DNA from 4 places in the Methylobacillus flagellatus KT genome. Region 1 is predicted to be linked to each of the others. Evidence: predicted binding sites of a transcription regulator. Region 1 holds the regulator's gene; each other region holds the start of a gene.
What was found. The regulator sigma-54, encoded in region 1, starts transcription at its own class of promoters, with help from an activator protein. The targets are predictions, from matches to a motif close to TGGCACNNTTCCTGCT.

Region 1 (8,107 bases):
TGTCCGGGTTGACAATGACGATGCCGTGGTTGCCATCGACGATGATGAGTTCGCCGTCGCGGATCAGGTCACGCGCACGGTGCAGCGCCACAATGGAGGGAATGCCCAGGCTGCGGGCCAGGATGGCAGTATGCGAGGTCGCGCCGCCCACGTCCGTGATGAAAGCCGCAAACTGGTGATGCTTGAACTGGATGGCATCGGCCGGCGACACATCGTATGCCACGAGTATCTGCGCGCTTTCCTCCGGACGTACGGCCGCGCTGGGGTGGCCAAGCAGGGCCTTGATGATGCGCTCCACCACTTGCACCACATCCTGCTTGCGCTCGCGCAGATATTCATCCTCAATCAGTTCGAACTGCGCCACCAGCTCATGCATCTGCTGCTTCAATGCCCATTCGGCATTGCACAGCTCCTGTTCGATGATGGCCTTGGGCGCTTCCGACAAATGCTTGTCGGACAATATCATCAGATGCGTGTTGATGAAGGCTGCCAGCTCTGCAGGCGCATTGGCCGGCAATTGCTCGCGCACGGACTCGAGGTCGCGCCTGACATGGGCCAATGCCTGCTCGAAGCGGATGATTTCGGCTGCGACCGCTTTCCTGGGAATCTGGTGATGCACCACTTCGACCAGGGCATTGGCGACGAGATGGGCGCTGCCGATGGCGATGCCACCCGACACGCCGACGCCGTGCATGGAAAAACTGACCTTGCTGCTCTGCGCCATGGAAGATTATTCCTGAGGGGGGAAGGAAGGCATGGCGAAACCGTTATTCAGGTTCGCCAAAACGGTCGTTGATGAGCTTCACCAGGGCATCCATGGCAGCCTGTTCGTCGCTGCCGTTCGTTTCGAGCGTCACCTTGCTGCCCTTGCTCGCCGCGAGCATCATCACGCCCATGATGCTCTTGGCGTTGACGCGCCTGCCATTGCGTTCGATCCAGATTTCGCAGGCATATTGGCTGGCAGTCTGCGTGAGCTTGGTGGATGCGCGGGCATGCAGGCCCAGCTTATTGATGATTTCTATTTCTTGTTTAATCATGATGCTTACATGCGTCCTTGGAAAAATGCACCACGCCTTCGCGTCCGCCGCTGATGGACTTCTCGACCAGGGTCATGATGCCGTTGTCTTGCCGATAGGTGAGCGCCCGCACCAGCATAGGCAGGTTGACCCCGGCCACGCCTTCGACATGGCCGGGAATCAGCAGCCTTGTCACCAGGTTGCAGGGTGTGGCGCCGTAGATATCTGAAAGTATCAGCACTCCCTGCCCCTCGTCCAGTTCCCTGATCATTTGCTGGGCCTGCGGCAGTAATTCGCCCGGGTCGTCATGCGTACCAACCCCGAGCTGCCTCAGCAACGGCGGTCGCGAGCCCATGACGTGGCTTGCACAGTGAATCAGGCTTTCGCCCAGGGTGCCATGGGCAATGATGAGTATACCTATCATGCGTTGTATTCCATATCCTCGGCTGCGCTGCGGCTGGCTACGCGGCCTAGTTGGTCTCCAGTGATCGATGCCGCACCAGCACGCGGTATTCCTGGCGGCGGAAATGTGCCGCAAGACGTTCTGCAAGATAGACCGAGCGGTGCTGGCCGCCGGTGCAACCGATCGCCACGGTCAAGTAGCTGCGGTTGTCGGCAATGAAGTTGGGCAGCCAGCGCTCGATGAAACCGCGGATATCGTCATACATGTTCTGTACGCTGTCATGTGCCTCCAGGAACGCACACACGGGCTTGTCCTGTCCGGTCTGGGGCCGGAGCGCCGGATCATAGTAGGGGTTGGGCAGGCAGCGCACGTCAAACACATAATCTGCATCCAGCGGAATCCCATGCTTGAAACCAAACGAGGAGAAGAGCAGGATGAGTTCACCGTTTTTCTGCGTCACGAATTCCTTGACCCAATTGCGCAAGGCATTGGCGCTGAGACTGCTGGTATCGATGCGCAGCCCCAGATCAACCAGAGGCTCCAGCATGTGGCGTTCGTGACTGATGCTCTCCGCCAGAGTGCTGGTGTCACTGCTCAAGGGATGGCGCCGGCGCGTTTCGCTGTAGCGCTTGACCAGTGTCTCCACATTGGCCTCGAGAAAAAGCACCTGTACCTCGATGCCCTCATCCTTGAGCTTGCGGATGTTGCCTGGCAGCGCCTCGAGCGAGGCACTGCGTGTATCGATGCTGATTGCCACTCTTTGGTGATTGCCTTGGCTCAGATGTTCCGAAGCTTGAGGCAGCAGGGTGGCAGGCAGGTTGTCGATGCAATAGTAACCACTGTCTTCCAGCATCTTGAGCACGATGCTCTTGCCTGAACCCGAAAGACCGGTCACGATGACAAGCTGCATGCTCTATTCGGCCTGTGGTTTCGTTTTCCGGGAAGTGCGCGCCATCTCGCGATGCTGGCGCTGCAGGAACTGCTTGGTACCGTTGATGCCGCGCAACAGGAGCATATGGTTGCGCACGGCCACTTCGACCAGGACGGCGATATTACGGCCGGCAGCGACCGGGATCACGACCTTGGGGATTTTGACATCCAGGATTTTCTCATGCTGCGATTTGATGTTGAGCCGATCCAGCGGCACCATGGTATCCGCCATTTCCAGTTGCACGATCAGGTCGAGCGGCTTGGTCGGCTTGACGGCATTGTCGCCAAACAAGGCGCGGATATTGAGCACCCCCAATCCGCGCACTTCGAGGAAGTCTTGGAGCAACGGCGGGCAACGCCCTTCCAGCCTGTCCGGCGCGATACGATAGAAGTCGACGATATCATCCGCCACCAAGCGGTGTCCTCGCGAAATCAGCTCCAGTGCCAGCTCGCTCTTGCCAATGGCCGCGGTGCCCTTGATCATGAGGCCGAAACCCTGCACTTCCATGAACACGCCATGCAAGCTTTCCGATATCGCCACGGCTTGGGCAAGGTAATGGCTCAGCACATCCATGAGGCCGGGACTGCGTAAAGGTGAAGTGAACAAAGGCGTGCCGAACTCGTCGGAAGCCGCCACCAGTTCTTTCGGGGCTTCTTCGCCATTAGCGACGATGATGGCTGCCAGGTCAGCGGAAAACAGGTTCTTGATCGCCTGGAACAATTCGCGCGCCTTCAGGCTGCGCAGGTAGTCCATTTCCGCGCAACCCAAGACCTGTACACGGTTGGGATGCACGAAATTCAGGTGACCGACCAGCGCCAGAGATGGCTTGGTCACGGTTTCACTTGTCAGGGGATTGTCGCCACCCGCCAACCCTGCTACCCATTTCAGCTTGAGCTTGCGGCGCATATCCTTGTAAAGCTGGGTCACACTGATTTCAGCCATGTATGCTTAATACCTTGGGGGATGAACATGCAGAAGAAATTGCTGCAAGCGCGTCAAATCCTTGCTCGTAGCATAGCGCTTGCAGCATCTCACCGAAGGTTACTCAACCGGTTGGTGCTTGAGGCCACCTGATGCTTGGTTGTGGTTGCTGATCTTCTCCTTATGCTTCAACACTTGGCGGTCCAGCTTGTCAGCTAGCAAGTCAATCGCGCTGTACATGTTTTCTGCACCACATTCCGCATGCAGGTCGTTGCCAGGCACATGCAGGGTGGCTTCCGCCTTTTGCACCAGTTTTTCTACACTCAGGGTGACCTTGAGGTCAATCACATGATCAAAGTGATTACTGAGTCGAGCCAGTTTAGACTGCACATATTCGCGCAACGCTGGAGTAACCTCTAGATGATGTCCGGTCAGGTGCAAATTCATAACACTCTCCTTACTTGAAAAACGCGCAAATCAAAGCGACTTGCGCTGGTTGGCCGCGGGTATCTGTAGAGACTCGCGGTATTTCGCTATAGTTCTTCTTGCCACGACAATCCCTTGCTTGCTCAGGATATCGGTGATCTGATTGTCGGACAGCGGCTTCTTCGGGTTTTCCTCGCTCACCATCTGCTTGATCAACGCACGGATCGCCGTGGCGGAGCACGCTCCTCCCGACTCTGTCGCCACATGGCTGCCGAAGAAATACTTCAACTCGTAAACACCGCGCGGTGTGAGCATGTGCTTTCTTGTGGTCACGCGCGACACGGTCGATTCATGCAGGCCCAGCTCATCGGCAATCTCCCGAAGCACCAACGGGCGCATGGCCACTTCGCCGTGCTCGAAGAAATTACGCTGCCGGTCCACGATTGCCTGCGACACACGCAGGATAGTGGAGAAGCGCTGCTGGATATTCTTGATCATCCATTTCGCCTCCTGCATCTGACTCATGAGATATTGACTGGAGCTGTCACGATTCCGTTTCAGGATGCCGGCATAAAGCTGGTTGATACGCAGCTTGGGTACGACCTCATCATTCAGGCTGGCAACCCAGATCCCCTTGATCTTCTTCACCACGATTTCATGCTGGATGTAATGATCCGAAGTAATGTGGCTGAATTCGCCGCCTGGTCGCGGATTGAGCTGGGTCACCAGTTGCTGCACCGATTTCAGGACATCATCATCGCAATGCAGCAGTTTACGCAAGCGCGTGTAATCACGACTTGCCAGCAGGGGCAGATGCTGTTCGGCAACCTTGATCGCCAACTCCACAAAAGGTGTTTCTGCCGGCAAGGCACGCAGTTGCAATGTCAGGCATTCTGCCAGGTTGCGGGCGCCAATCCCCGGCGGATCCAGATTCTGGATATGCTTGAGTGCCGTTTCAAGCTCGAGCGGATCGATCTCCAGCTCTTCCGGCAAAAGCTCGGCCAGCTCTTCCAGGGACTGTTCCAGATACCCATCGTCATTGATCGCATCTACCAGTACCATCGCCAAGGTCTGATCACGTTCCGACAAAGGCAGCAGCTTGATCTGGCTCAGCAGGTGTTCACGCAGAGTGAGGTTGGCCGCTTCCTGAAAGCTGAAGTCGTTATCGTCTTCACTATTAGCGCCGCCTTCTTCCCAGCGGCTACCTCCTTGGAAAGACTCATAGTAATCATCCCCGCCGCCAAATTCGTCAATGCGTGGCAATTCCTCGCTCGCGGGCGCAGGCGCTTCGCTGGCAGGAGCAGAAACCGCAGCATCCGGGGCAGGACTGTAGCTTTCGGATATCTCGGCAGCACCGTCTGGACCGTCTATACGCTCCAGCAAGGGATTGGCCTGCAACAGTGACTCCAGCTCCTGGTTGAGTTCCTGCGAGGACAGCTGCAACAATTTGATTGACTGCTGCAGCTGCGGCGTCAATGCGAGATTTTGGGAAAATTTTAGCTGTAGACTTTGTTTCATCTCTCTAATTCTGCATGGACTACAGGCGGAAATCCTTGCCCAGGTAAACTTCTCTTACACTCTCGTTATGAATGATTTCACTGGGTTTCCCCGATGCGAATACGCGGCCTTCGTTCACGATATAGGCGCGGTCGCATATGCCCAATGTCTCACGCACATTATGGTCCGTGATCAAAACTCCGATGTTGCGCTCGGTCAGAAAACGTACGATCTTCTGGATATCCAGTACCGCGATCGGGTCAATCCCCGCAAACGGCTCGTCCAACAGTATAAAACTGGGATTGGTCGCCAGGCAGCGGGCGATTTCCACCCGGCGGCGCTCGCCTCCGGACAGGCTGACTGCCATACTGTTGCGTATATGGGTGATATGGAGCTCCTGCAACAAGGATTCAAGCTGCTCATTCTGCTGCTCAGCGGTCATTTCCTGCAACTCGAGGATGGCCTGGATATTCTCCGTCACCGTCATCTTGCGGAAAATGGACGGCTCCTGGGGCAGGTAGGCCAACCCCATGCGCGCGCGCTGGTGGATGGGCATCCGACTCAGGTCCTTGCCATTGAGCAGTATGCGTCCGCCATCCAGGGGCACCAATCCCACCATCATGTAGAAACTGGTTGTCTTGCCCGCGCCATTCGGTCCTAGCAGTCCAACCACCTCGCCACTGTTGAGCTGCAGGGAAATATCCTGCACGACGGTGCGCGATTTATATTGCTTGCGCAAGCTTTCTACGATTAATTCACTCATTTATGCGGTCGATACCATCTCTAATATAAAGCGCGGTCGCCTTGACCGGTAAACAGGCAGAAGGCTGCAAACAGCCGTCCGGCTCAGGGAGCCTCCGCCTCTGGTTTCTTCCTCGGCTGAATAATGGCGCGCACACGGCCAGTCGGAGTTGTCGCTTGTGATCCGCCGCTGATGACTTCCGCATATTCGGCGTTGGCGTCATACATGATGTAATCCCCATGCACGATATCATCGCCGCGCTTGACCCAGGCATTGGTAAACAACTGCACCTTGTCCATGCGTCCATCATACTCTATCCGCTGGCCGCCACCCTCCATGTATTCGTTCTTGCCGTCGCGCTTCTGCCTGAACGTCGTCGGATTGCCATAAGATGTGCTGTGCTGGAAGCCTTCCTTGTCCTCGCGCACGATCAGCTTGTCGCCGCGGATGACCAGGGTCCCCTGGGTCAGGATCACATTACCGGTGTAGGTACTGGTCTTCTTGGCATCGTTGACCTGCACGGCATCGGCCTCCAACTCAATCGGCTTGTCCCGGTCGGCCTTTTCCGCGAAGGCGGAAACTGACAGCATGCCAGCCAGTATGGCAAGCACTAATGAATAAGGCGGGTGGCGCATAGATTCTCCGCTGAAAAATATCGTTCTACTGGGTCTTGGTTGGCTGCTTGGCATTTTTACTATTACCGGATGTTTGCTTGCTGGTTCTGGAAGCCACAGGTTTGGCAGATGCCCTTGGCTTGCTGCTGGCCCGCTTGGCGGGAGGGCGCTCATAATGGCTACGCACCCGCTTATTAAGCTGTATGGTCTGGTTTTTCTTGTCATACACCATCCCGACTGCGCGCACCACGCTCTTAGGGCCCTGGGTAATCACGACAGGCTGATCGGTCGACGCAACCTCGCGATCCGGTTCCACCCGCAGATATTCCGTTGTCAGCGTCATTTCCGGGCGATCCCCGAATGCCGGCCGCACCACGCGCACATTGTCGCGGAATTCCACGACCGCCCCGTCACTGGAGACATAGCCGCGCTTACCTTCTATCGTCGTCGCAGGCCTGCCCACCCCAAACTGGGTGAAATGCGGGTTTTCCAGCTCGGTAGTATCGTCATCCGGGTAATGCCGCATCTCAGATGCCTTGAGGATATGGCTGATCGACCCCGTCGCATCCGTCTTCGTCGTGACGAAGTTATTCAGGATATAGTCCGGGTCGTGGCGGGTTGCCCCGTCGATGCGCGGCTCCGGAGGCTGCACCGTGCGGTCTATCCATAATGTAATCAAGGCCATCAGGCCGAGTACGGCAAGTGGAAACAGGATGGTATTGGTGCGCCCTTGCATTTATCGCATTTACTTCAAATATGGCGCCATTTGCGCGTCGAAGGTGCCTTGCGCCCGCATGAGCAGCTCACAGACTTCGCGCACAGCACCCAACCCGGCCTGGCGCTCGGTGGTGTAATGAGCATACTCCTTGACCAGCGGCATGGCATGCGGCACGGTCACCGCGAGCCCGGCACGGCGCATGGGAGGAATGTCGATCACATCATCCCCCATAAACAGACAGTCCTCGGCTGACACGCCCTGCTTCTCCAGCAAGTCGGTGAATGCCTCTAGCTTATCGTCTATACCCTGATAGATGATCTGTACACCTGTATTCTCGGCACGTTTCACCACCACATTGGACTTGCGGCCTGTGATATAGGCCATGCGGATGCCAGTATTCTTGAGCATCTTCATTCCCAAACCATCCTGGGAATGGAAAATCTTGTATTCCAGGCCGTCATCCCCCAGCATCAGCCCGCCATTGGTCAAAACGCCATCCACGTCAAATACTGCCATCTTGATGCGCCTTGCGCGCTCTTCTAAGGAAATCAACTTCTAAACCACCTTTGCCATGAGTAAGTCGTGCATATTGAGTGCGCCGACCAGATTACCCTGCTGGTCGACGACCAGCAGACTGCTTATAGAATATTGCTCCATCAAGGCCAAGGCATCGACGGCCAGCTGCCCGGGCAAAATGCTGCGGGGGTGCGCATGCATGACATCGGCCATGCGGGTCCCGTTGATGTCGATGCCTGCCTCGAACGCCCGGCGCAAGTCGCCATCCGTGAATATGCCCACAGGCTTGTCTGCGGCATCCAGCACCGCAGTCATGCCCAAGC
Region 2 (8,107 bases), 1.2 Mb from region 1:
CCGATTCCCGATGCGAGCCCGGTACTGCCATTGCAGTCGCCACCGCTGGTGCGCGAGCACAGGCTGTACCAGGCAGATTGGCTGCTGCGCTTCTATGGATTCGAGGCGCATGAAATCGTGACTGGCAACCAGGGCATGCTGGCGCTGGATATCGACCCCAAGACGGCATGGGCGCTGCAGAACCGCGCCATGTTCCCCGTCGACCTCAACCGTGCGCCCAAGGCTATGCTGCTGCGCGTGCCGGGACTGGGGGTACGCAACGTGCAGCGCATCCTGGCAGCAAGGCGCGTGCGCGCAGTACGCCTGGATGATCTGGTGCGCATGCACGCACCGGTCAATCGCATGCTGCCGTTCATTCAGCTGCCGGACCATCATCCGGGTGCGACCCTGGATGCTGCCAACCTGCATGCCCGGCTCAAGGACACGCATACAGCCCCGCAGCAGTTGGGCTTGTTCATATAGGGGCCTGTTGGCAAGCTGCGTATGTACAACGTTGAGCTCAAGAGTGAAACCGACATGGAAGGCTGGCGCCATGCAGCGCGTCGGCTGCTTGCCCAGGGTGTTGCCCCACAGGAGGTGAGCTGGTACGTGAAGCCAGCCCCGGGGACTGTGGTTCAGGAAGATTTCTTTGCAGGAACAGGGAAGACAGCGTACCCGGCGGAGTCTCCATCTGCCGTCAGAGTCCAGGCAAGTGGGGCCGATAATGCGCCGCCAGTCACGTCAGCCGACAGCAGGCCGTTGATGGTGCCGCGCGCATTTGCCGAGCTGGTGCATCCGGTGATCATGCACCGGGCGCCGGAGCGCTTTGCCCTGCTGTACCGGGTTCTCTGGCGCCTGCAGCAGGAGCGCGGGTTGATGAAGTTGGCAGGGGATGCCGATATTGCCGGGCTGAATGCCATGGCCAAGGCGGTGCGGCGCGATATGCACAAAATGACGGCGTTCGTCCGGTTCCGGGAGGCCGTGGTGCAGGGCCAGTTGCGCTACCTGGCCTGGTTCGAGCCGGAGCACCATATCATGGCCGCGATCGCGCCTTTCTTCATCGGGCGGTTTGCCGCCATGGACTGGACCATCATGAGCCCGCGTCTGGGGATGCGCTGGGACGGCAGCAGGCTACATTTCCTGCCGGGCGGCAAGCTCGAGGCGCTACCGGAGGAGGATGCAGGCGAAGCGCTGTGGCTGAGCTACTACCAGCACATTTTCAATCCCGCCCGTCTCAAGCTCAAGGCCATGCAAAAGGAAATGCCGAAAAAATACTGGCGCAACCTGCCCGAGGCCGAGCTGATCACCGCATTGGTTGCCAGTGCCGGAATGCGCACCCGTGCGATGCTGGAACGCGTGCCCGAAGCGCCCAGGCGCAAGATTGTTGGCTACAGGCGGAAGGTGCCCCGGCCAGATGCGGACGATGGAAAGACATAGCGATATCCAGGAAGTGGCGGGTGCCTGAAAGCAGGCAAGCCAGGCTTGCTAATGGCCGGATGCCCATTTGAGGGGGTGGCAAATTGTCGGGTATGGGGCAAGCGCTGGCATTTTTCGTGCTTTTGTCCGGAGAGACCGCCGATCATCATAAGAAGCTGCCATGCCCATATCTCTGTTGCCGTTAACCCTTCTTTTCTCTCTTTGCATCGTCCCCCTGCCTGTATCTGCAGGCGAGGGCGCACCCCAGGCGCTGGCAGTCGACAGCGTATGGGTGGCAATCTCTGGCGCGCTGGTGTTTATGATGCAGGCCGGGTTCGCCATGCTGGAAAGCGGCATGACACGTGCCAAGAATGCCGTGAACGTAATGATGAAGAACTACATGGACCTGGCCGTGGGGGCGCTGCTGTTCTGGCTGGTGGGCTATGGCCTGATGTTCGGCAGCAATCCCAGCGGCTGGATCGGCACGGATCATTTCGCCCTGGCCCATGGCGATGACTGGGGCGCCAGCATGCTGTTCTTCCAGGTAATGTTCGCCGCGACGGCGGCGACCATCGTCAGCGGCGCCATGGCCGAGCGTACGAACTTCATTGCTTATTTGCTGGGCGCTTGCGGCATCATGGCACTCATCTACCCCGTATTCGGCAGTTGGGCCTGGAATGAGCATGGGTGGCTCAAGCAGATGGGTTTCATTGATTTTGCCGGCTCCACCGTGGTGCATTCGGTCGGGGCATGGTGCGCATTGGCAGGCATCATGGTGCTTGGTCCCCGGCTGGGACGTTTCGGCAGCAAGGGCGAAGTGCACATGATCCCAGGTCATAACCTCAGCCTGGTAGCGATGGGCGGCTTCCTGCTCTGGTTCGGCTGGTTCGGCTTCAATGGCGGCAGTACACTGGCGGCGGGCGTCGAGATCGGGCCTATCCTCTTGAATACCCATATGGCCGGGGCCGCCGGGGCCGTGGGAGCCCTGCTGGTTGCGCTGGCCATGCGCAGGCCAATATTGATGGCTTACGTCGTCAACGGTAGCCTGGGCGGGCTGGTGGCGATTACCGCGGGTTGCGCCAGCATGGATGTCCCTTTTGCGGTCCTAACCGGTTTCATCGGCGGGATTGTGACGATGCTGGGAGTGTGGGCGCTGGAGAAACTCAGGCTGGATGACGTCGTGGGCGCGGTTGCCGTGCACGGTTTCAGCGGCGTATGGGGTACAGTGGCTGCCGGTTTGTTCCTAAAGGACAATATGTTCGACCTCAACCAGGTGCTCGTGCAGATGATCGGCGTGGCCGTGGCCTTTGTCTGGGTTTTCCTCAGCGCATTGCTGATGTATGGACTGCTTGCCCGCACGATAGGGCTGCGCGTCAGCACCATGCATGAACAGCGCGGGCTGGATATCACGGAGCACGGCGAGGTCGGGTATCCGGAATTCAACCGCGAAGCGGCTTACCAGCCTGAGCATGTGCAACACCTGAGCAGATTGTGAGCATGGATATCGTACTGCGTCGCCGAGCCGTATTGACCGGGCTCAGGCCTTTTCTTGACGATGAAGAGCTTTTGTCCGCGGTGAGTTTATGGGAGCGCGATTATGCGCATCAGCCATCATTCGCATTGAGCAGCTTCATCTCCAGGTGTTGTTTCCGTGCAGAGCTCAAGGTGCAGCGCGGGCAGATGCTGCGGGCCGTTGTCAGCGCCATGGAATTGCCGGAGGCGCAATTATTACCAGACCCTGGCAGCCTGGGAGGGGACACGATTTCCCTGGGAGCGCAGGCAGCCGCGACGAAGCCCGATGAGCAGACGCGCATGTTTGCTCTGCTGTTAGCGGCGATGCTGGTGAACCTGGATGCAAGGACAGAGGGAACGATACGCGGTCGCTTGCTGACACACCTGAAGGCGGACGAAGGGCAGGGATTGCGTGACTGGTTGGCAGGGCATGGGACTGAATTGTCGCAAAGCTACAGTCTTGCATTGCTGCGGGACTTGATCAACCAGGCGTATGTGGCGATGTGCGAAGCGCTTGGACCGGTCAAGGCCGATCAGGTACTGGCCCTGGCGATTCGCCAGGCAGACGCCCAGGGCGCCCGCCTGGGATTCCGGGTACATGACTTGCTGTAGGCTGCTGTTCTGTGGGTGTGGATGCTATGGCGCTGGGCGCACTGCCGACACAACCTGGAGGCTTGGGCTCGGGCGGCATAAAAAAAGGAGCCGCTAAGGGCTCCTGTCGCTCGGTGGCTTGAACCTTATTTCACGCGGTTCTTGTATTCCAGTGTGCGGGTGTCGATTTCGATCTTGTCGCCGATATCGCAGAACAACGGCACGGCCAATTCGAAGCCAGTGGCGATTTTCGCCGGCTTCATCACCTTGCCGGAGGTGTCGCCCTTGACTGCTGGCTCGGTGTAAGTGATCTCGCGGACCACGGAATTTGGCAGGTCCACGGAGATTGCCTTGCCGTTGTAGAACACGACTTCGCACGTCATGCCGTCCTCAAGGAAGTTAAGGGCATCGGTCATGTTGTCGGCTTCGACTTCGTACTGGTTGTATTCCGCATCCATGAAGACATACATAGGGTCGGCAAAATAGGAGTAAGTCACTTCCTTCTTTTCGAGGATGACCACGTCGAATTTATCATCAGCCTTGTAGACGGCTTCGCTAGCGGCTTCGGTCAGCAAGTTCTTGAACTTCATTTTGACCACAGCCGCGTTGCGGCCGGATTTATTGTATTCAGTCTTTTGCACGACCAATGGGTCGTTGCCGATCATCACTACGTTGCCTACGCGAAGTTCCTGAGCTGTCTTCATAATATGTGCTTAAAAGGTTGAAAGGAAAAAGGGTCGCAGTATAACCGAAAATCAGAAAAATTTCCTGCAGTAAATCACAAGCTTAGCGGCAAGGTCGCTTTCTTCGGCCTGCTTCCTGGCATAGGCTTGCGACTGCTTATGCCAGCCCGGCAGCGCGGCGAGCAATGCCTGCCAGGCAGAGGGTGTGAAGCCGTTCCGGTTCCATGCGCGATGGGCCGCCATGATGTGGATGGACAAGTCTGGCGGACTATCTTGACAGTAGTGTTGCAGGAAGGCCTCCAGTTTGGCGAGATGGGCATCCCCCTCTTGAAGATAGGGCTGCCAGATCAAGGGTTTGCCTGCCCACAGTGCCCTGATCCAGCTGTCCTCTCCGCGAACGAAGTTGAGGTCGCAAGCCCAGAGCAGGTGGTCGTAACGCTCCTGGGAAAGGAAGGGGACAGTGGCGACCCTCAGTTTGTGCTGGCCTTTCCTGCTTCTGAGCCACGCCATGGCGTGTTCGGCGATGGGGCCGTTGGGGATGATGCACAGGACCGGTTGCCCAACCTGCATCATCGCATCCAGCAGCGAATCCAGCGGCGCATGTGGGTAGCAGAACAGGCTGATGGTATAGGCATGCTGCGGCATGATGCCAAGGCTCTCCCAGAATGCAGCCTGCAAGGCATGGCTTTGCTGGAAGCGGGTGCGTTCCGCCAGCAGGTTGGTTTCGCGGAGTAGCCCGCCGGAGGCTGGGGTGAAACCAGGAAAGAAGAAATGCTTGGTCAGGCCGAGTTGGGGGTGTGTAGACGCGCGGGCGTGGAAATCATCCACCCAACGTTCGGCACTCAGGTATTCCAGGTTGATCCATACTGGTCGGGATGCCTGCATTGCATGCAGGTATGCTGGAGGCAGATCGCAGCCGAATGCCTCGATCACGACGTCGGCAGCGGCGGTTTGCGGGAACGGTAGCGTCCAGTGACATATTTCCACCCCCGAGACTGTCTGTGCAGGCAGTGCAGGATCCAGCTCTGGCACCAGTTTGGCCGCGATGCCGGGCTGGTCTATCCACAGCCTGACCTGTATCCCATGCGCTTGTGCCAGCTGTTTTGCCAGGCGCCAGCACACGCCGATATCCCCATAGTTGTCGACAATGCGGCAGAAAATGTCCCAGCGCATGGCGTCAGTCAGCCTTGTCCCGGCGGGTGGTAACTGACGTCGACAATCTCGAAGCGCTCCTCACCTGCTGGCGTTTCCACGCGGATCACGTCGCCCGGCTGTTTACCTAACAGGGCGCGTGCGAGTGGCGATATCCAGCTGATGTACCCCTTGCCGGGATCGAGTTCATCCTGGCCTACGATGCGGTAATGATGTTCGCTGTCCTTGTCGATGGAATAAAGCTCGACCCAGGCGCCGAAATAGATTTTCTCCAGGTCCTGCTGCTGGGCCGGGTCCACGACCACGGCAATGTCCATGCGCTTCATGAGGAAGCGTAGCCGCGAGTCTATCTGGCGCAGGCGCTTCTTGCCGTAGATATAGTCGCCATTTTCGCTGCGGTCGCCATTGCTCGCTGCCCAGGCGACATCACTGACGACCTTGGGGCGCTCAACTTTGTATAGCTGCTCGAACTCGTCCTTGAGGCGAGCATAGCCTTCCGGCGTAATGTAGTTTTTCTGGTCTGCCATAGGCTGGCAAGGTAGGCGGCAAGGCGCCGCCTGTCAAGCCGTTGCCGTCAAAGCCGCATGGCAGTGGGGACAGATACCGGGCCAAGCGGTGCTGAATCAAGTAGAATTCCGCCCATGGAAAACCACCTGATTCTCTGCGCCACGGCCCGGCTGGCGCGCGCATTGCAGCTCGACCATGCCAGGGCGCAGTCGGCCCGTGGCCTGAAGCAGTGGACGTTACTGGATGTCATGACCGTCAGCCAGTGGCTGGACGCCTTGTTCGAGGCAGCCCTACTCACGGGTGAACTGGACGCGCAAGAGGTCCCGCAAGGCGTGTTGAGCAGCGCGCAGGAGCGTATGTTGTGGGAAACCGTCATCAAGGAGGTGCTTGCAGCCGAGGTGGCCGGCGACCTGTTCGATATCAAGGGGTTGGCGTGCATGGCGCAGGAGGCCAACCAATTGTTGCTGGAGTGGCGCCTGCCTGCGCCTGATGCCGGCTACAGCGAGGAAACGCGCCAGTTTCTCGCCTGGCGGCGAGAGTTCGTGGCCCGGTGCCGGCAGAGTGGCTGGATGGAGGCGGCGCGTTACTTCGACTGGCAACTCGACATGCTGGCCCGGGGCGTAGGGCGGCTGCCCGGCAGCATCGCCTTTGCGGGTTTTGACCGCATGACACCGCAGATGGTGCGACTGTGGGAAATCTTGCAGCAACGCCATGTCGATGTGCAGCGCCATGATACCGCTCTTGCTGAAGCAGGGGGTGCCCAGCGCCTGCTGCTCGCCGACCAGCAGGCAGAGTGCCGGGCCGCTGTGGCTTGGGCGAAACGGCAGCTGGCCGAACACCCCGGGGCCAGTATCGGGATTGTGGTGCCAGAGCTGGCCAAGCTGCGCGGGACGCTGGCACGCTTGCTTGATGACGCCTTGCATCCCTCGTGGGTGCGCCCTGCCATGGTGGAGGCGCCACGGCAATACGACTTTTCTCTGGGACAGCCTTTGCACCGAGAGCCAGTCGTGCATACGGCGCTGGCGCTCCTCCAGTTCTTCAGCCAGTGGCGGCGACAGGACAAGATCGAGCAGCAGGATTTCTCTCACTTGCTGCAGCAACCCTATTGGTCCCATGCCGTTACCGAGGCAGATGCCCGCGCGCAGCTCGATGCGCGGATGCGTGAGCGGCTGCCATTGTCCATGAGCATGTCGCGCCTGGTCCGCTTTATCCGGCGCGAGGCCGGCAGTGAAAAAGCGCCTTTGGTGTTGGCCGGCTTGCAGGCACATATCTCCGACGCGCTGGCCATCCTGCAGGAGCAGCACGGCCAGCAGCTGCCCTCGGTATGGGCAGACGTCATGCAGCGTACGCTGGACGCGCTTGAATGGCCGGGCAGGCAGCGCAGCCTGTCCAGTTTTGAATTCCAGGCCATCAAGGCTTTCGATGAGGTGCTGCAGGCGCTGGCTTCGCTCGATGTGCTGCAGCAAGCGTTGCCTTTCTCCCAGGCACTGGCAAGATTGCGCGAGCTGGTGCAGGAGAAGATTCACCAGCCGGAGGCGGAAGGTGAGGTCCGGTTGCAGGTCATGGGCATGCTGGAAAGCGTCAGCCAGCCGCTGCACGGCTTGTGGGTAATGGGTATGAATGACTATGTATGGCCGCCGCCGCCCAGGCCCAATCCCCTGCTGCCCGCTGCAATGCAGCGCCAATACGGCGTGCCGAATGCCGACAGCGCGGTGCAGGCCGCGTTTGCGCAGGTGGTTCATCAGCGCCTGCTGCATAGCGCGCAGCAAGTCATATTTTCCAGTGCGCTGAAGGACGGCGAGCGCGAATTGCGCCCCAGCCCGCTGCTGCAGGCGATTCCCCTGGCCGATGCGATGCCCGAGCTTAGCCTTAGCCTGGCGCAGGCGCTCGCTGAACGTGACGGCAAGCCGCTGCAATGGCTGGATGACCACCAGGCGCCGCCGGTCGAGGAAGGCGAGCATATCTCGGGCGGTACCGGCCTGCTCAAGGCCCAGGCGGTCTGTCCCGCCTGGGCTTATTTCCAGTATCGCTTGCATGCGCGCGCGTTGAAGGCACCGGTGAATGGCCTGGATGCAGCCGGTCGCGGGACGCTGGTCCATCTGGTGTTGGAACGGTTCTGGCGCGGAAGAGGCCTGCATGACTTGCAGGCAATGGATGAGATGCAGTTGGAACAGGCACTCGGAGAAGCCGTGCAGGACGGGCTGAGTATTTATGCGGACACTTGCGGCGAAGTATTGAGCGAGGCGTTCGTTGCGCTGGAGACATTG
Region 3 (8,107 bases), 500 kb from region 1:
GCGCTGGCGGCGCACGTCCAATGGTCAGCAGGCCGAACAAGAGCAGCGCCAGCGCAAAATCCGCCTTGCAGTGAATAGCACTCGTCCAAACTGGGTCGTATAGTGCAGATCCTAAAATACCAACTACACCGGCGTTGACACCGGCCATGGCAGCCTGGATGCTTTCACGACGGTGTAATCCTTCCCAAAATGGCAGTACGCCGATTAGTATGAGGAAAGCCGGGAAAAAAATAGTGCTTAACAACGCCAAACCGCCAACCCAGCCATGTAACGGCCCTTGCGCGATGACACCCAGATAGGCGGAGAATGTAAACAGTGGCCCAGGCACGGCCTGGGCCGCGCCGTAACCGGCCAGAAAGTCGGCATTACTGACCATTCCACTGGGCACCACTGTGGCTTGCAACAGTGGCAACACGACGTGTCCACCGCCAAAGACCAGCGCACCCGAGCGGTACACCCCTTCCAGCAATGTGATCGTGGTGGACGAACCCGTACCCGTAGCTGCCCCCCATAAGGGCAGCCCGACAAGCGGTACCGCAAACAGCATTAGCGCAGCCATGCCAAGCTTACGCGAAACCGGGTAGCAATGAGCCTGGCCACCGCCTGGCGGCGTGATCTTTAACCCCCACCAACCCAGCAATCCCGTCATCGCGATGGCGGCAACCTGTCCCATCGCTGAAGAAAACACCATCGTAAGCAGCGCTGCCAGAATGGCCAGTACAGCACGCGGCCAATCAGGACATAGCGACTTGGCCATGCCACATACTGCCTGTGCCACGATGGCCACCGCGACAATCTTCAGTCCATGAATCCAACCGGATTGGGACAACTCCTGGTACTCAGCAATACTGAAGGCAAACAGGGTCAGCGCAATTGCTGATGGCAGGGTAAACCCTACCCACGCCGCCAGCAGGCCAAGCCAACCCGCACGGCCCAGTCCCAGCGCCATCCCCACTTGGCTGCTGGCTGGTCCGGGCAGGAACTGGCACAAAGCGACGAGATCAGAGTAGCTACGATCATCCACCCAGCGGCGGCGCTCTACAAACTCGGTGCGGAAATAGCCAAGGTGGGCGATGGGACCGCCGAAGGCAGTCAGCCCCAGCTTGAGAAAGGCAACAAAGACTTCTGCGACCGATCCATCAGGACTGGATATTTTCACAGTTTCGTCCTGCATAGTTATGTGGCATCAGACATAGGCGCATTGCCCCTCGATAGCTTTCGCATGCGTCCGCCAGAGCTTAGGCTTACTGGCTTTGGGCTATGATCGTGTATAGCTTTCTCACGGGAAGGCCCTCATGCCCCTGGCACGAATGGAGATCGACATTGTATTGGGGGATATTCTCCACCCTTTCATTTTTAGGGACCATCTCACTGCATCTCTTGGCAGGGACGAGCACCATCCATCCTGGATCAAGATAAATTAAAGCCAAAAGCCAGCAATCGCTGGCTTTTCTTTCATGCAAAATTACTCGTGGAATTACTTCTGCAAGGCTTTGCTGATTTTCTGATCGGTCTTGTATTCACTCAAGGCATACACGGACCAAATCGCGGCTGGCAACCAGCCGATCACGGTAATCTGCAGAATCAGGCAAATGATGCCTGCAATTGGCCGACCGATCGTGAAGAACTGCAGCCAGGGCAGGAAAATGGCAAGAATCAGGCGCATTTCAATCTCCTCTTTAACTCTATCAAACTTGCGTTAGCAGTTTAGCCCAGAATCTTTTCGAGGGCGAACAGTTGTGCTACGGTTTCACGCTCGCGGATCAGGTGTGTCTTGTCGCCATCCACCATGACTTCAGCGGCACGGGGGCGCGTATTGTAGTTGGAGCTCATGCTCATGCCATAGGCGCCGGCGGACAACACCGCGAGCAGGTCGCCTTGTTGCAAGGCTAACTTGCGGTCATGACCGAGAAAATCACCGCTTTCGCAAACCGGGCCGACGATCTCGTATACCTGGGCGGAGGATGGGTCCGTTGCTGGCACGACAGCTGCAATCTCATGATAGGCATCGTAGAGCGCCGGGCGCATGAGGTCGTTCATGGCGGCATCCACAATGGCAAAGTTCTTGGCTTCGGTATGCTTGAGATATTCCACCTTGGTAATCAACGCGCCGGCATTCCCCACCAGCGCACGCCCAGGTTCGAACACCAGCTTGACCTTGCGGTCACCCAGCTTTTGCAGCATGGCGGCCGCATATGCAGCAAAATCAGGCGGCGTCTCATCGGCATAACAGATGCCGATACCTCCGCCGAGATCGATATGCGCTACCCTGATACCTTCAGCTTCCAACTGATCCACCAGGGCCAATACACGGTCGAACGCATCCATGAATGGGGAAAGCTCGGTCAATTGCGAACCGATGTGGCAATCCACGCCATGCACGGCGATATTCGGCAAGCTGGCTGCATGCTGGTACAGGTTGAAGGCATCCTCATACGCGACCCCGAACTTGTTGTTCTTGAGCCCAGTGGAAATATAGGGGTGCGTCTTGGCATCCACATTGGGGTTGACACGCAAGGACACGGGCGCCGTCTTGCCCAGGCGGCCAGCAACGTCATTGAGCCGGTCCAACTCGCTGGCGGATTCCACGTTGAAGCAGAAAATACCAGCATTTAACGCAGTTTCCATCTCCGTCTCGGTCTTGCCCACCCCGGAAAACACCACCTTGGCAGGATCTCCACCTGCAGCCAGTACTCGCGCCAGCTCTCCGCCTGACACAATGTCAAACCCGGCGCCCAGGCGGGCAAACAGGTTGAGCACCGCCAGGCTGGGGTTGGATTTCACCGCAAAGCAAACCAGGTGATCCTGGCCATCGAAACCCGCTGCAAAACGCGTATATGCGGACTCCAGTGCTGCGCGGGAATAAACGTAGGTGGGTGTGCCGAACTCATCGGCAATCCGGGTCAGGGGGACATTTTCGGCATGCAGGATGCCATTCTTCAACTGAAATGGATTCACGGACAGCTCATCGGGAAGGTTGTTGTTGCGGCTGGAGTTCCTGCGGGTACTGCTGTTCCGGGATGTAAAGGTTGCCCTTGGTGCCACAGGCAGCCAAGGTCAGGCTTGCAATCAGGATCAGGAAACAGAAGCGCATAGGGTTTTAATGCAAAAATCGCATTCTAGCACAAGGCCGTAGCAGCCCAGGCAATACCGTCACGGCACTTCTGCATAACGCATGCGCGCCTCGATAATGCGTGCCTTTCGGATCAAGCCGCGCGCCTCGCGATGTTTGTCATAGTAGCGCGGGTTAGGGATCATCGCCGCCAATCTGGCAGCCTGAGCGACATTCAGGCTACTCGCACTGGTCCTGTAGTAATGTCGCGCGGCAGCCTCGGCACCGAACACGCCATTGCCCCATTCGATCACGTTGAGGTAAATCTCGAAAATCCTGCGTTTGCTCATCATCCGTTCCAGCATCCAGGTAATCACGGCCTCCTCCAACTTGCGCCAGGGCGTGCGCTTGGTGGAGAGAAACAGGTTCTTGGCAAGCTGCTGGCTGATGGTCGAGCCACCAGCGACAATCTTGCCTTGCTTCCAGTTCTTTTCATAGGCCTTCTGGATGCCGTCCCAATCAAACCCTTCGTGGCCGACGAACTTGGCGTCCTCGGCTGCAATCACCGCCCGCTTGAGATGGATGGAAATCCGCTGGTACTCGACCCATTGATGCTTGAGCGCAGCATCAGGGTTATCCTGCTGCAACGCAGACAGACTGGCACGCATGAACGCGCTGCTCGAAGGATTGTGCTCCACCCACCAGAGGATATGCATGAAGATCCAGAACTGGTACAACACCACGAGCACCAGCGCCAGCAACAAGCCGCGCCAGAACAATTGCTTGATCATGCGGCCCGCAATGCGGCCATCACAGGCGCAGTATCAGGCCGCACCCTGCGCCAGATATAAAAGGCTTCCGCTGCCTGCTCCACCAGCATGCCCAACCCATCGGCAATTCTGCTGGCGCCTTCCTCACGCGCATACCGCATAAAGGGCGTCTCGCGCCCGTACATCATGTCATATGCCAAGGCATCGGCTGCAAACAATCCGGATGGCAAGGGCAGCCGCTCGTTGTGCAAGCCGCTGGAAGTAGCATTGATCACGACATCGAACTCTTGGTCGGCCAGGGCATCGAAACCGCGCGCGTCCAATGAAGTTTGACCCGGCCTCACACGTGCCGCCATCGCCTCTGCCTTGTCCACGGTGCGGTTGGCAATGCAGAGTGACAAGGGAGACGCTTCCAACAGGGGGGCCAATACTCCCTCCGCAGCGCCTCCTGCCCCCAGTAGCAGCACACGCTTGCCTGCCAGGGTGAATGCCAGGTTCTGCAGGATATCGCGCACCAGCCCGACGCCATCCGTATTGTCGCCATGAATGGCGCCGTCCGTGAAAGTCAGTGTGTTCACCGCACCAGCATCACGTGCCCGTGGTGTCAGCTCCGTCGCCAGGGAATAAGCCTCAAATTTGAAAGGCACGGTGACATTAACCCCTCGATAGCCTTTTTCCTGCAAATCGGTCACGATGGCAACGAATCCATCCAGGGGAGCCTGCACCTTGCCATATTCAAGCTGCTGCCCCGTCTGCTGCGCAAAAGCCGCATGAATCAAAGGCGACTTGCTGTGCTCCACCGGGTGGCCGATGACGGCGTAACGATCCATGACTATCCTCAGGCGTTGGTCCAGGGCAATCCGGCGGCTTTCCAGCCATTGATCCTGCCACGCTGCTTGGTATCGGGAGTGGGATCGCCTTCGAATCCCTCCAGTACGTTGTAGGCTTCGGCATACCCGGCCTGGGCAGCCACGACGGCTGCATTGTGAGAGCGGCCGCCAGAACGGCACAGAAACATCACCAGCGCCTCGCGATCAACCTGCTTGTCCAACTGAGCCAGAAAATCGGGATTGGGGACCATGCCGGGATAAAATGCCCACTCGATGTGCGTCGCATGGGGCACACGCCCCACCAGCTCAAGCTCCGCTTTGGTGCGTACATCCACCAGTTTCGCCGCTGGCGCCAGCTCCAGCACCTGCTGCGCCTCCTGCGGCGTCAATGCACCTGCATAAGGAAGCCCCTGCTGCTCAGCACGCTGCTTGGCATTCTGCAAAATGGCACTCAATGTTTCCATCGCGTTCTCCTTTCCTCTCAGAACTGCGGAGTATAGCGTTAAATTTTGCCACAATTCCATGAGCACCAATATGGTGCACAAAACCTCTTGCTCGCAATATAGTGGTGCATCACATAGCGTTTCTCTTTTGGATCCTTATATGTGAGAATGGGAATTTACGTAAATTCCGTGGCACAGTTCCTGCTTCACTTCAGTGTCAAGCATGCGTGCTTAATCAACTTCTTAATCCAAAAAGAGCTAGGAGAATCAAATGGCGGTGGCCGATGTATTGAAACTCGTGAAGGAAAACGACATCAAATTTGTCGATTTTCGCTTTACTGACACCAAGGGCAAGGAACAGCACGTAACCGTGCCAATTTCTGCATTCGACGAAGACAAATTTACCGAAGGCCATGCTTTCGACGGGTCTTCCATTGCAGGCTGGAAAGGTATCCAGGCATCCGACATGCTCCTGATTCCGGACCCGAACACAGCCAACATCGACCCGTTCATGGATGAACCCACCCTGTTCCTGACCTGTGACGTTGTGGATCCTACCGACGGCAAGGGATATGATCGTTGCCCACGCAGCATTGCCAAGCGTGCTGAAGCCTACTTAAAGTCCAGCGGCATCGGTGACGCAGCCTTCTTCGGTCCCGAACCAGAGTTCTTCATTTTCGACTCCATCAACTGGTCCGTGGACATGAGCGGCAGCTCGGTCAAGATCAACTCCGAAGAAGCCGCATGGGCCTCCAACGAGAAGTTTGAAGGCGGCAACACCGGCCACCGCCCCGGCGTCAAGGGCGGCTACTTCCCTGTGCCCCCGATCGACTCCCTGCACGACATTCGTTCCGCCATGGTTGTGGCGCTGGAAGAACTAGGCGTGCCCGTCGAAGTTCACCACCATGAAGTAGCAACCGCTGGCCAATGTGAAATCGGCACCAAGTTCAGCACCCTGGTTCAACGCGCCGACTGGACACAGATTCTCAAATATGTCGTCCTGAATACTGCTCACGCATACGGCAAGACAGCCACCTTCATGCCCAAGCCCATCTCTGGCGACAATGGTTCCGGCATGCACGTGCACCAATCCGTATGGAAGGACGGCAAGAACCTGTTTGCAGGCAACGGCTACGCCGGCCTGAGTGAGTTTGCCCTTTACTACATCGGTGGCATCATCAAGCACGCACGTGCGCTGAACGCCATCACCAACCCGGGCACCAACTCCTACAAGCGCCTGGTTCCCGGCTTTGAGGCCCCTGTGAAGCTGGCCTATTCCGCGAAAAACCGTTCCGCCTCCATCCGTGTCCCATTCGTGCAATCCGACAAGGCACGCCGCATTGAGGCACGCTTCCCCGATCCAACCGCCAACCCATACCTGGCATTCAGCGCATTGCTGATGGCAGGCCTGGACGGCGTGCAGAACAAGATCCATCCTGGCGAACCTGCTACCAAGGATCTCTACCACCTGCCACCAGAAGAAGATGCAGCGATCCCAACCGTTGCCTCCTCTCTGGAGCAAGCGCTGGAAGCCCTGGACAAGGATCGCGAGTTCCTGACCCGCGGCGGCGTGTTCTCCGATGACTGGATCAGCGCTTATATCGATCTGAAGATGGAAGAGGTAACCAAGCTACGCCAGACTCCACACCCGATCGAGTTCAGCATGTACTACAGCGTTTAAGCGGCGCAACCACCAGAAAAAGCGGGGTAACCCGCTTTTTTTGTATCTGGAATCCATCCCGTCAGCAATTGCCTGTCCCAGACTTCTGCTCTACACTGAATCTCATGAAAAGAATCAGCCTATTCCTTCTGGCCTGGCCCATGTATGCAGTCATGCATGGCAGCGCCCATGCCGAAATCTACAAAAGCGTGGACGAACATGGGCATGTCACCTACTCCAATGTCCCCAGCAAGGGAGCCATCAAACTGGATATAGATCCGCCGCCCCCGGCTCCCCCGCCCAAACCCAAGCCCCAGGCCACGCCTAGCGATTTTCCGCGCATCGACACCCAAACCCAGAAAAAGCGCGATGAACAGCGCAAGCAAATCCTGCTTGAAGAGCTGGAGGCTGAACGCGCAGCCCTGGAAGAAGCAAAAAAAGCCTATGCCGAAGGCGAATCCAAGCCTGAGGTTTACCGGGGCGCCAACGGAAAAACCTATCGCAACGTCGCAAAATTCGAGGAAAAAATGAAGCGCTTGCAAGCCGAAGTGGATGCGCACGAGCGCAATGTACAGCTCTTGGAAAAAGAATTGGAAGCATTCAAATAACTACTGCCCATACCGGCGTCATGTCCACGCCAGGCCCACTATGCACAGCGAAAGCATGAGGAGAAAGCCTTGGTCGCCCCCAATGCACAGCAAATAGCGCTATACCCCACCCGCGCTTGCAAGCGCGGGGCTGACGCGAGCCGGGACGCCTGTAGCATAGCCTGCCTGCATAACGCCACGGGGCCTGGCCTGGCTTTTGCTTAATAGAAGCCATGGAACATAAAATCCCCCCCTCATTCGCAGGTTTAGAGCATTTATCGACCGCGATTATCCTACTCAATAATCAGCGTCACGTTGTCTATGCCAACCCCGGCGCCGAGGTGCTATTCGCCATCAGTGCCAAACAGATCGCAGGCCTGCCGGTGTCTCAGGTATTTCCTGGCTGCGACATCCTCGACTCCGCCATGGAACACGCCATCAAGTACCACAGCCCGTTCCGCGAGCACGAGTTCCCTATCACCACGCTGCGACAGCAATCTTTCGCCGTTACCTGCACTGTGACGCCGGTAGAGCTGGACCCAGCGTGCCTGGTACTCGAATTCCAGCATATGGACCAGCAGCTGCGCATTGCGCGTGAAGAACGCATGCTCATCCAACAGCAAGCCAACGCCGAACTCCTGCGCAACCTGGCCCATGAAATCCGCAATCCGCTAGGCGGGCTACGCGGTGCGGCGCAACTGCTGGAACACGAGCTGCCGCAAGTCAGCCTGCGCGAATACACCCAGGTCATCATCAAGGAGGCCG
Region 4 (8,107 bases), 240 kb from region 1:
ATTGATGGCATGTCTTTCCAATGGCGACCAAGCCATTCTACACCAGGCTGCTTGCGCTGCCTTTATTGGCAAGACAGTCTTCTTGGCCTTGGAGTTTCAGGAAAACTGAAGAATGGGTTTACACGACCGAAAATAAATGAATAAAATCCAGAAATGCCAATGAAATCACCTACTGCTCTTATTGTCTTCCTGCTACTGAACCCCATTCCAACATGGGCAACGGAAACCACTGCCATGCAGCAGTTTAGACAGGAGGCGATGGATGCGACTCAGGCCTGGACCGACTCCATGCATGAAGTGCTTCTTCATGCCTTGAGCCTCACCGGCATCAAATACACATATGGCGGAAAATCTCCAGAAACCGGCTTCGATTGCAGCGGATTCGTACGCTACGTCTTCCAGCAATCTACCAGCATGACGCTGCCCCACGGCGCAAAAGCCATCAGCCAGCTAGGTCAGCCAGTGCCGCAGGAACAACTGCAACCTGGCGATCTGGTATTTTTCAATACATTGAGATCCGCTTTCTCTCATGTAGGCATTTATCTCGGCAACCAGAAGTTCATTCATGCCCCCAGCTCCGGCGGAGGGGTGCAAGTTGTGGACATGAGCGAAAACTACTGGGCCAAGCGCTTCAATGGTGCCCGCCGCATTGTCAATTCCCAGTAAATACTGGCGGGTGCGGGCCCTAGCCTAGGGCAGTATCCAGCATCATCATCAGCACAAAGCCAATGATCAAACCGCTAGTCGCGAAAACTTCATGCCCCTTGCGATGAGACTCTGGGATGATTTCATGACTGACGACGAACAACATGGCGCCTGCAGCAACACCCAGCCCCCAGGGCAACAGGGCCACTGAAGAGCCCACGATCGCAGCGCCGAGGACAGCCCCTGCAGGTTCAACCAGGCCACTCGCCATTCCAATCAAAATCGCAGTTCGGCGGGAATAGCCGACAACGGCCAAAGCCATCGCCACAACAAAGCCTTCCGGGATATCCTGGATCGCGATACCGGTTGCCAGTGCGCCACCGCGTACCACATCTCCACCTGCAAAGCCCACGCCAATCGCCAAACCTTCCGGTACATTATGCAGGGCGATAGCGAATACAAACAGCCAGGTTCGCTTCAGCGCCAGCGTATTCTTGCGCTCCATTCCCTTGATGAAATGTTCATGCGGCACCCAGCGCTCCAGGGCCAGCAACAATGCGGCGCCGATAATGATGCTGCCCCCTACGATGGAGGCAGCACCCCAGGCGCCAGCTCCCTGGGACTGCGCAAACTCGATACCCGGCACGATCAGGGAAAAAGCGCTGGCAGCGAGCATGACGCCCGCTCCAAAACCAAACAGGGTATCCATGATACGATCGGGCAATTGCTTCCAGAACAGCACCGGCAGTGTACCTGCCGCTGTCGCCAAGGCTGCGGCGGAACCTCCCCACAGAGCATCATGCACCTGGGGCATGTTCCACGCTGCCCGTCCCCAATCCCCCAGCCACTGTACCATGAGCAGGACAAATCCCAGCACAGCCAGGACGATCATCCACACCCATAGCTTTTGCCGGTGGCCAGCAACAATGAAGGGGAAGTTCATGTCGAGCTCAATGCCTTATTTAGAGATAGCTTCCTGGTAGCGACGTGCAACTTCGTCCCAGTTGATGACATTGAAGAATGCCCCGATATATTCCGGACGGCGGTTCTGGTAGCGCAGGTAGTACGCATGCTCCCAGACATCCAGACCCAGGATAGGCGTATTGCCATGCGACAAGGGGCTGTCCTGGTTGGCACTGCTTTCAACGATCAGCTTCTTCTCTGGCGTCACCGACAGCCATGCCCAACCGCTGCCGAAACGCGTCAGTGCAGCCTTGGTAAAGGCTTCCTTGAATGTATCAAATCCGCCAATGTCAGACTTGATCGCATCTGCCAGGGCTCCAGTAGGTTCCCCGCCACCATTCGGGGACATGACTTTCCAGAACAGGCTATGGTTGGCATGACCACCACCATTGTTGCGCACCGGGCCGCGCAGATTCTCCGGCAAGCTGTCGAGTTTGGCCACAAGCGCTTCGATAGGCTCGTCGGCAAATGGCGTGCCCTCCAGGGCAGCATTTACATTATTGATATAAGTCTGGTGATGCTTGGTATGATGGATTTCCATGGTTTGTGCATCAATATGGGGTTCCAGGTCCGTATATGCATAATCGAGGGGGGGTAATGTATATGCCATTATTTGCTCCTTAGTGTTGATCATTAAATTTTTAAGGGATATCAAACCCCATGACCGCAGTCAAGCGACACAGGCATATCTTAATGCTTTTTAGCATAGAAGATCACACTGGGGTTCATGATTTTAGTGTGGCGGCTGATCCTGCAGGCAACAAGATTGCCCACAACCGCGAAAAGTTTGGATACTCAGGGAGATGTTGACCGTCAAGATGATGAAAGTTCAGCAGCAGCCTGGACCCTTCGGGTACCGCCTTGCACACTCAGGCGGTGCAAGTTGGCTTTGATCCTCGCTGCGCACAACTTTCAGGGAGGCGGCATTTGCTAAATGCCCATCACGCTACTGCCTGTTACGCCAGATTATGATGCAAATGGTATCAGGTATAGAGGGACCGGCTAGGCTCATGAAGGCTGGCGCAAGCCAGCAGGCGTGCTGCATGATATTCATCAAGGAGCATTAGCTTCGCGAGTCGTCTTATATTTCTGCAAAACATCATTGTGCAATGCAGAAAGCACATCAGCATACCGAAGCTAATGCACTTGCATGGCTTGCTTGGAAAACAAGCGCCCTTGGACGCAATCAATCCGCATTTTTCGCGCCCATTCCAAGGCAGCGCAGGTATCGACGCCAGTCATGACCGTTTGTACACCAATTTTCCGTGCCGCCCCCACCAGCCAGTCCACCATGGCCTGGGCGGCCTTGCCATCCATATCCAGCAAGGCGCGGCTACTGAACTTCACCATGGCCGCATCGAGAAAAGCACTCAGGGAAAACATCCCCCACGAGAGCCCGGCATCCTCCAGCGCCACCGAGGTACCGGAATGTTGTAACAGATCCATCATGTGCTGGGTGCGCAACGTCTCTTGCATCGTGTGGTTCTGCACCACATTGATGATAATTTCACGGTCGGACCAAGCATGTTCCCTGAACAGGTTCAGGAATGGGTTATCAGTCCCCTCGCCTCCGGCAAAGAAGCTGTCCATGTCGAGGTCCAGCATCAGCCAGCCCTCGCCAGGGAAGTCCGCAATCTGCTGCTTCTTGAGCTCAAGCTCCAAATGAAACAGCAGTAACGGATTCTTGCGTAGGCTCATTCTCAGCTTATCGGCATCAATCGGTCGCCCACCGCGAGCCCAGAAGCGGGCACGGGCCTCGTACCCCAACATCTCGCTGGACTGCACATCCACAATAGGCTGGTAGTCAGTGCCGAAGTGCCTCGACATCACCACATCGAGCAATTCATTTGGTGCCATCTCTTGTGGCGCGACCTCACGATCCAGCAACAATGCCCCGAGTTCCGATTGGTTAAATGCATTCATTTTGATGAACCTTCCACAAAATCCCTGTCAGGAAACATCATAAATGAGAACAATTTACATTTGAAGTGTTATTTCCAACTATTTTAGTCGGATATTGTGTCAGCTCGCTCAACAGGTGACCACATGACCCGACCTGCCGCTTACTTACGATCGCTATGGCCGAGATCGCGCGCAGGATCGATACGGTCACGCACCAACTGTTTCAATTCCTTGGACTCAGGAAATCGCCCCTGCTCCTTGCGTGAAAATAAGAGCTCACCATCCAACCTGACCTCGAAAATCCCGCCTGTGCCCGGAACTAGGCTGACGCACCGAATGTCTGATTCAAACGTCGTCAGCAGTTCCTGGGCCATCCAAGCTGCTCGCAACAACCAACGGCATTGCGTACAGTATTCGATTTCTACTTCTGGCAATTTGGGCATACTCATCCAAGCTCGCTCCATGGCATAAAAATAGAAATTTAGCGTTCAAATGATTGAAAAGCAAAAAATGACTGTGCGATACTCTGCAACGTTTTGCATTGACGACATAAATAGCGGAAAATGGGCCCGTCGCTCCCTATCTTCCTAATACAATCGTTAGATTCAACCATTCTGGTTTTCCACTGAGGAATCGTTTTACATGCGCAAACTTAAAAAGATCGGCTTGATCGTCGCAGGCCCGTTGCTTGGTGTCATGCTGAGCTTGAGTTACTCCGCCATTGCGGACAAGGAGACTAAGCCGCAGCTGCCGCTGGACGACTTACGCACCTTTGCCGAAGTATTTGGCAAGATCAAGAGCGACTATGTTGAACCCGTTGAAGACAAGAAGCTACTCACCGAGGCAATCAATGGCATGCTCGCCGGCCTGGACCCTCACTCGGCCTATCTGGATGCTGATGCCTTCAAGGACTTGCAGGCCGGCACCCAGGGAGAATTCGGTGGACTGGGCATTGAAGTCGGCATGGAAGACGGCTTCGTGAAGGTCGTGGCCCCCATCGAGGACACGCCTGCATACAAGGCCGGCCTCAAGAGCGGCGACCTGATCATGAAGCTTGACGATACCCCAGTGAAAGGCATGACACTCACGGATGCTGTCAAACGCATGCGCGGCAAGCCTGATACCAAGATCACCCTGACCGTCCTGCGCAAAGGTGAGGCCAAGCCCCTGACTTTCGTGCTCACGCGCGCCATCATCAAGACCCAGAGCGTCAAGTACAAACTGTCTGAACCCGGCTATGCCTATATTCGCATCACCCAGTTCCAGGAACATACCGGGGAAGACCTCGCCAAGGCGCTGAAGACCATGCGCGAACAGAACAAGGAAGCCTTCAAGGGGCTGATCCTCGATCTGCGCAACAATCCTGGCGGATTGCTGAATGCAGGCGTCGGTGTTTCTGCCGCCTTCCTGCCCAAAGGTGAGCTGGTGGTTTACACAGAAGGCCGAGGCGAAGAAGCCAAGATGCGCCTGACCGCGAATCCCGAGAATTACGTTCGCGGCGGCGCCCGCGCCGACTACCTGCGCGACCTTCCTGCAGAAATGAAGACATTGCCTATTGTCGTGCTGGTCAACGGCGGCTCGGCTTCCGCTTCGGAAATCGTCGCGGGTGCATTGCAGGATCACAAGCGTGCCATCATCATGGGCACCCAGACTTTCGGCAAAGGATCGGTGCAAACCATCCTGCCGATGAACAATGGGGCGGCCATCAAGCTCACTACCGCGCGTTACTTCACGCCAAAGGGACGCTCGATCCAGGCCAAGGGTATCGTGCCCGACATCGTGGTGGAAGAAGCCACGGTCAGCTCGCAAGAACATGCAGCGATGCTGCGCGAAGCAGACCTGAGCCGCCACCTGAGCAACCCCAAGGAAGGGGAAGAAGCGCCTACTGTCCAGCCTGCTCCAGCCGAGCCAGAGAATACCAAGCCAGAGGCTCCTGCTACCGAGCCTGACAGCAAGGATCAGAAAGACAAGCCTGCTGCAAACGGCCCGATCGAGCCAGGCTCCAAGGCAGACTACCAGTTCAATCAGGCGCTCAACCTGCTGAAGGGTCTGCAGATACTGCAACGCAAATAAGCAAAATCCCAGGTCGCTCTCTGCCGGCCTGGGATCATCCTGTCATGCTCGCTATGCAAGACTATTGCATCACTGTATTTGACAGAGAGTTTGAGCACCTTGCTGTTCATGCACAGCAGGCAGTGGCAAAAAGGACAATCGACCTCTGTCCGTTCAAGGCAGGCATGCGCATTCTTTCCACCATCATGACAACAACGACTTATCATCCATGACGACATTCAGCGAAATCCTGGCTGGCCTCGAGTCCAGCGACCATATCCAGAAAATCGAACTTTTCGACGCAAAAGGTGATCCCGCCGGCATTATCGAGAACAAACCGGGTAGCCAAGGCTCCGTCAAGGTATACCACCACCTCTACAAGAAATACGGCATCATCAGCGCAGCGGCTGCACGAGAAGGGTTGGAAATCTACGCGGAACATGCTGCCGATGCCCAAGCCAATCCCGGAAAACATCCCAATATTGACCGGTTATTCAGGGTCATCGAGAATGCCGGGCCGTTGAGTGTGCGGATTACTTGATTTGAGCGCTGCGAGTTAAGTCCGCTTGCTCAATCAATGATCAAAGCCCCGCAATGCGGGGCTTTGTATTTCTACTTAGTGGTATTGTTTTCTAAAGCCTGCCAGAAATCGGCGGGTGGTAGATGATCTGTACGTGGGTCCCGGCCGGGTCGGCGCAATAGAAGCTTCTCGCGCCATCGCGATGAGTTTTTGGCGCCATGAGTATCTTGACGCCATTGGCGACGAGATGGGCATGCCACTCGTCCACCAGCTCCATCCGGCTGATGATGAACCCGATATGGTCCAGGCGCTGCTTGCCCTCCATCGCCTCACTGGCACGGTGCAAAGCAAGGTTGTCGTTGCCCGAGGTAAGATAGTAGTTATCGGGGTCGGGCTGCCATTCGACCTGCATGCCGAGGATATCAACATAAAAATGCAGGCAAGCCTCGATATCCTGGACGAACAGGGCCACATGGCGCAGTCCCTGCATGCCATGAGGCCTGTTCAAAGTTCGGCCTCTGCTATCTCGAAATCGTGCGTAACTTCAGCGGCCTTGCCCAGCATGATGGAAGCCGAGCAATATTTCTCCGCCGACAACTTGACAGCACGCTCCACCTGGGCAGGATTCAGGCCTTTGCCGGTCACGACGAAATGCACATGGATTTTGGTGAATACCTTGGGGATGTCGTTGGCACGCTCAGCGCTGATCTCAGCCACGCAGTCCGTCACGGGCTGACGTGATTTCTTGAGAATGGTGACCACATCGAACGAAGTGCAGGCACCCATCCCAATCAGCAGCATTTCCATCGGACGCATGCCGAGGTTGCGGCCACCAGCCTCCGGCGCCCCATCCAACACGACGGCATGCCCAGTTTCGGACTCGCCCATGAAACAGACATTCTCAATCCACTTAACACGTGCTTTCATTTCGTTTTTTGTTCCATCCAGCGTAGATCCATCAAACAACATCCATGACACATGCCATGGATGCCATCAGCAAGCGCTTACTTTACTCCAAGCAGCTCCACATCGAACAGCAAGGTGGCGTTAGGTGGGATCACGCCACCTGCGCCGCGTGCACCATAGCCATACTCCGGCGGAATGACGAGGGTGCGCTTGCCGCCCACCTTCATGCCCGCAAATCCTTCGTCCCAGCCACGGATCACCTGCCCGCCGCCCAGATAGAACACGAACGGTTCACGGCGGTCCACAGAACTGTCGAACTTGGTGCCCTTGCCATCAGGCTTGCTGGGGTCATACAGCCAGCCGGTATAGTGCACAGTCACATTCAAGCCGGCTTCGGCTTCACGGCCTTCCCCCACCAGGGTATCGATTTTCTGTAATTCGGTGATGTTGTCGCTCATTACGATTTTTTCCTTGTCACTATTGGTATCGGCTGAACAGCCACTCATGGCGAGCATGGCCAGCACGAACGCGCTTGCCAGCATGGCAATTGGTTTCATGGATTACTCCGATAGCAGGTTTACAACAGCAGCGCGCTCGCCAAGAACAGGCGCTTGCGCGCAGCGCGAGCCAGTATGATACCCAGATTATGCAACCCTGTGCGCATCAGGGCCGATGATAAATCCAGTCGATAAGTGCGTCCTGAGCAGCACGCGAACTGCTGGCCTTGGGGTCGTTTACCATGATCACCGCTACCCAGCGCCGCCCCCTGCGGTCGTGCACATAGCCTGCCAAGGCGCTCACGCCGTTGATCGTCCCGGTTTTCAGGTGCGCGCTTCCCCTGGCCTCGCTGTGGCGCAGGCGATTGGCCATGGTGCCATCCACGGAGGGAATAGGCAGGGCGGAAAGATATTCCGGCATGACGGGGCTGGCATACGCCGCCAACAGGAAAGCCGCCATATGTCTCGCTGTTATCTGTTCATGGCGTGAAAGCCCCGAACCATTCTCCAGCACCAGCTCCGGGAAGTGCAGCCCCTTGCTGGCAAGCCATGCCTTGACGGCTAGAACACCGTCCGCCTCCATCGCCGGGCTGGAAACTCGCTCTGCTCCCATCGTCAGGAA

Region 2: a site for sigma-54 is predicted at 1,522-1,537, ahead of MFLA_RS08995 (ammonium transporter). Genes of this name have one in related genera too.
Region 3: a site for sigma-54 is predicted at 5,286-5,301, ahead of glnA (type I glutamate--ammonia ligase). Genes of this name have one in related genera too.
Region 4: a site for sigma-54 is predicted at 4,066-4,081, ahead of MFLA_RS01975 (SelT/SelW/SelH family protein). Genes of this name have one in related genera too.

Annotation. Positions count from the first base shown of each region.
Region 1 is NC_007947.1:149,097-157,203, reverse strand. Features, by position in the region: gene ptsP (phosphoenolpyruvate--protein phosphotransferase) at 1-724, opposite strand, end outside; gene MFLA_RS00770 (HPr family phosphocarrier protein) at 768-1,037, opposite strand; gene MFLA_RS00765 (PTS sugar transporter subunit IIA) at 1,030-1,440, opposite strand; gene rapZ (RNase adapter RapZ) at 1,487-2,329, opposite strand; gene hprK (HPr(Ser) kinase/phosphatase) at 2,333-3,292, opposite strand; gene hpf (ribosome hibernation-promoting factor, HPF/YfiA family) at 3,392-3,718, opposite strand; gene MFLA_RS00745 (RNA polymerase factor sigma-54) at 3,749-5,215, opposite strand; gene lptB (LPS export ABC transporter ATP-binding protein) at 5,235-5,957, opposite strand; gene lptA (lipopolysaccharide transport periplasmic protein LptA) at 6,041-6,571, opposite strand; gene lptC (LPS export ABC transporter periplasmic protein LptC) at 6,597-7,286, opposite strand; gene MFLA_RS00725 (KdsC family phosphatase) at 7,296-7,784, opposite strand; gene MFLA_RS00720 (KpsF/GutQ family sugar-phosphate isomerase) at 7,824-8,107, opposite strand, start outside.
Region 2 is NC_007947.1:1,884,944-1,893,050, reverse strand. Features, by position in the region: gene MFLA_RS09005 (putative DNA modification/repair radical SAM protein) at 1-462, shown strand, start outside; gene MFLA_RS09000 (TIGR03915 family putative DNA repair protein) at 484-1,416, shown strand; gene MFLA_RS08995 (ammonium transporter) at 1,577-2,890, shown strand; gene MFLA_RS08990 (hypothetical protein) at 2,893-3,519, shown strand; gene efp (elongation factor P) at 3,645-4,202, opposite strand; gene earP (elongation factor P maturation arginine rhamnosyltransferase EarP) at 4,254-5,354, opposite strand; gene greB (transcription elongation factor GreB) at 5,363-5,860, opposite strand; gene MFLA_RS08970 (PD-(D/E)XK nuclease family protein) at 5,975-8,107, shown strand, end outside.
Region 3 is NC_007947.1:2,619,573-2,627,679, forward strand. Features, by position in the region: gene chrA (chromate efflux transporter) at 1-1,174, opposite strand, end outside; gene MFLA_RS12465 (YqaE/Pmp3 family membrane protein) at 1,478-1,666, opposite strand; gene lysA (diaminopimelate decarboxylase) at 1,708-2,958, opposite strand; gene lptM (LPS translocon maturation chaperone LptM) at 2,966-3,094, opposite strand; gene mtgA (monofunctional biosynthetic peptidoglycan transglycosylase) at 3,154-3,843, opposite strand; gene aroE (shikimate dehydrogenase) at 3,840-4,652, opposite strand; gene MFLA_RS12485 (rhodanese-like domain-containing protein) at 4,661-5,116, opposite strand; gene glnA (type I glutamate--ammonia ligase) at 5,367-6,776, shown strand; gene MFLA_RS12495 (DUF4124 domain-containing protein) at 6,881-7,363, shown strand; gene glnL (nitrogen regulation protein NR(II)) at 7,576-8,107, shown strand, end outside.
Region 4 is NC_007947.1:388,863-396,969, reverse strand. Features, by position in the region: gene MFLA_RS01995 (C40 family peptidase) at 154-666, shown strand; gene MFLA_RS01990 (ZIP family metal transporter) at 686-1,588, opposite strand; gene MFLA_RS01985 (superoxide dismutase) at 1,604-2,218, opposite strand; gene MFLA_RS01980 (EAL domain-containing protein) at 2,746-3,531, opposite strand; gene MFLA_RS01975 (SelT/SelW/SelH family protein) at 3,672-3,959, opposite strand; gene MFLA_RS01970 (S41 family peptidase) at 4,153-5,583, shown strand; gene MFLA_RS01965 (DUF2322 family protein) at 5,792-6,103, shown strand; gene MFLA_RS01960 (VOC family protein) at 6,195-6,572, opposite strand; gene MFLA_RS01955 (OsmC family protein) at 6,587-7,009, opposite strand; gene MFLA_RS01950 (FKBP-type peptidyl-prolyl cis-trans isomerase) at 7,087-7,545, opposite strand; gene dacB (D-alanyl-D-alanine carboxypeptidase/D-alanyl-D-alanine endopeptidase) at 7,652-8,107, opposite strand, start outside.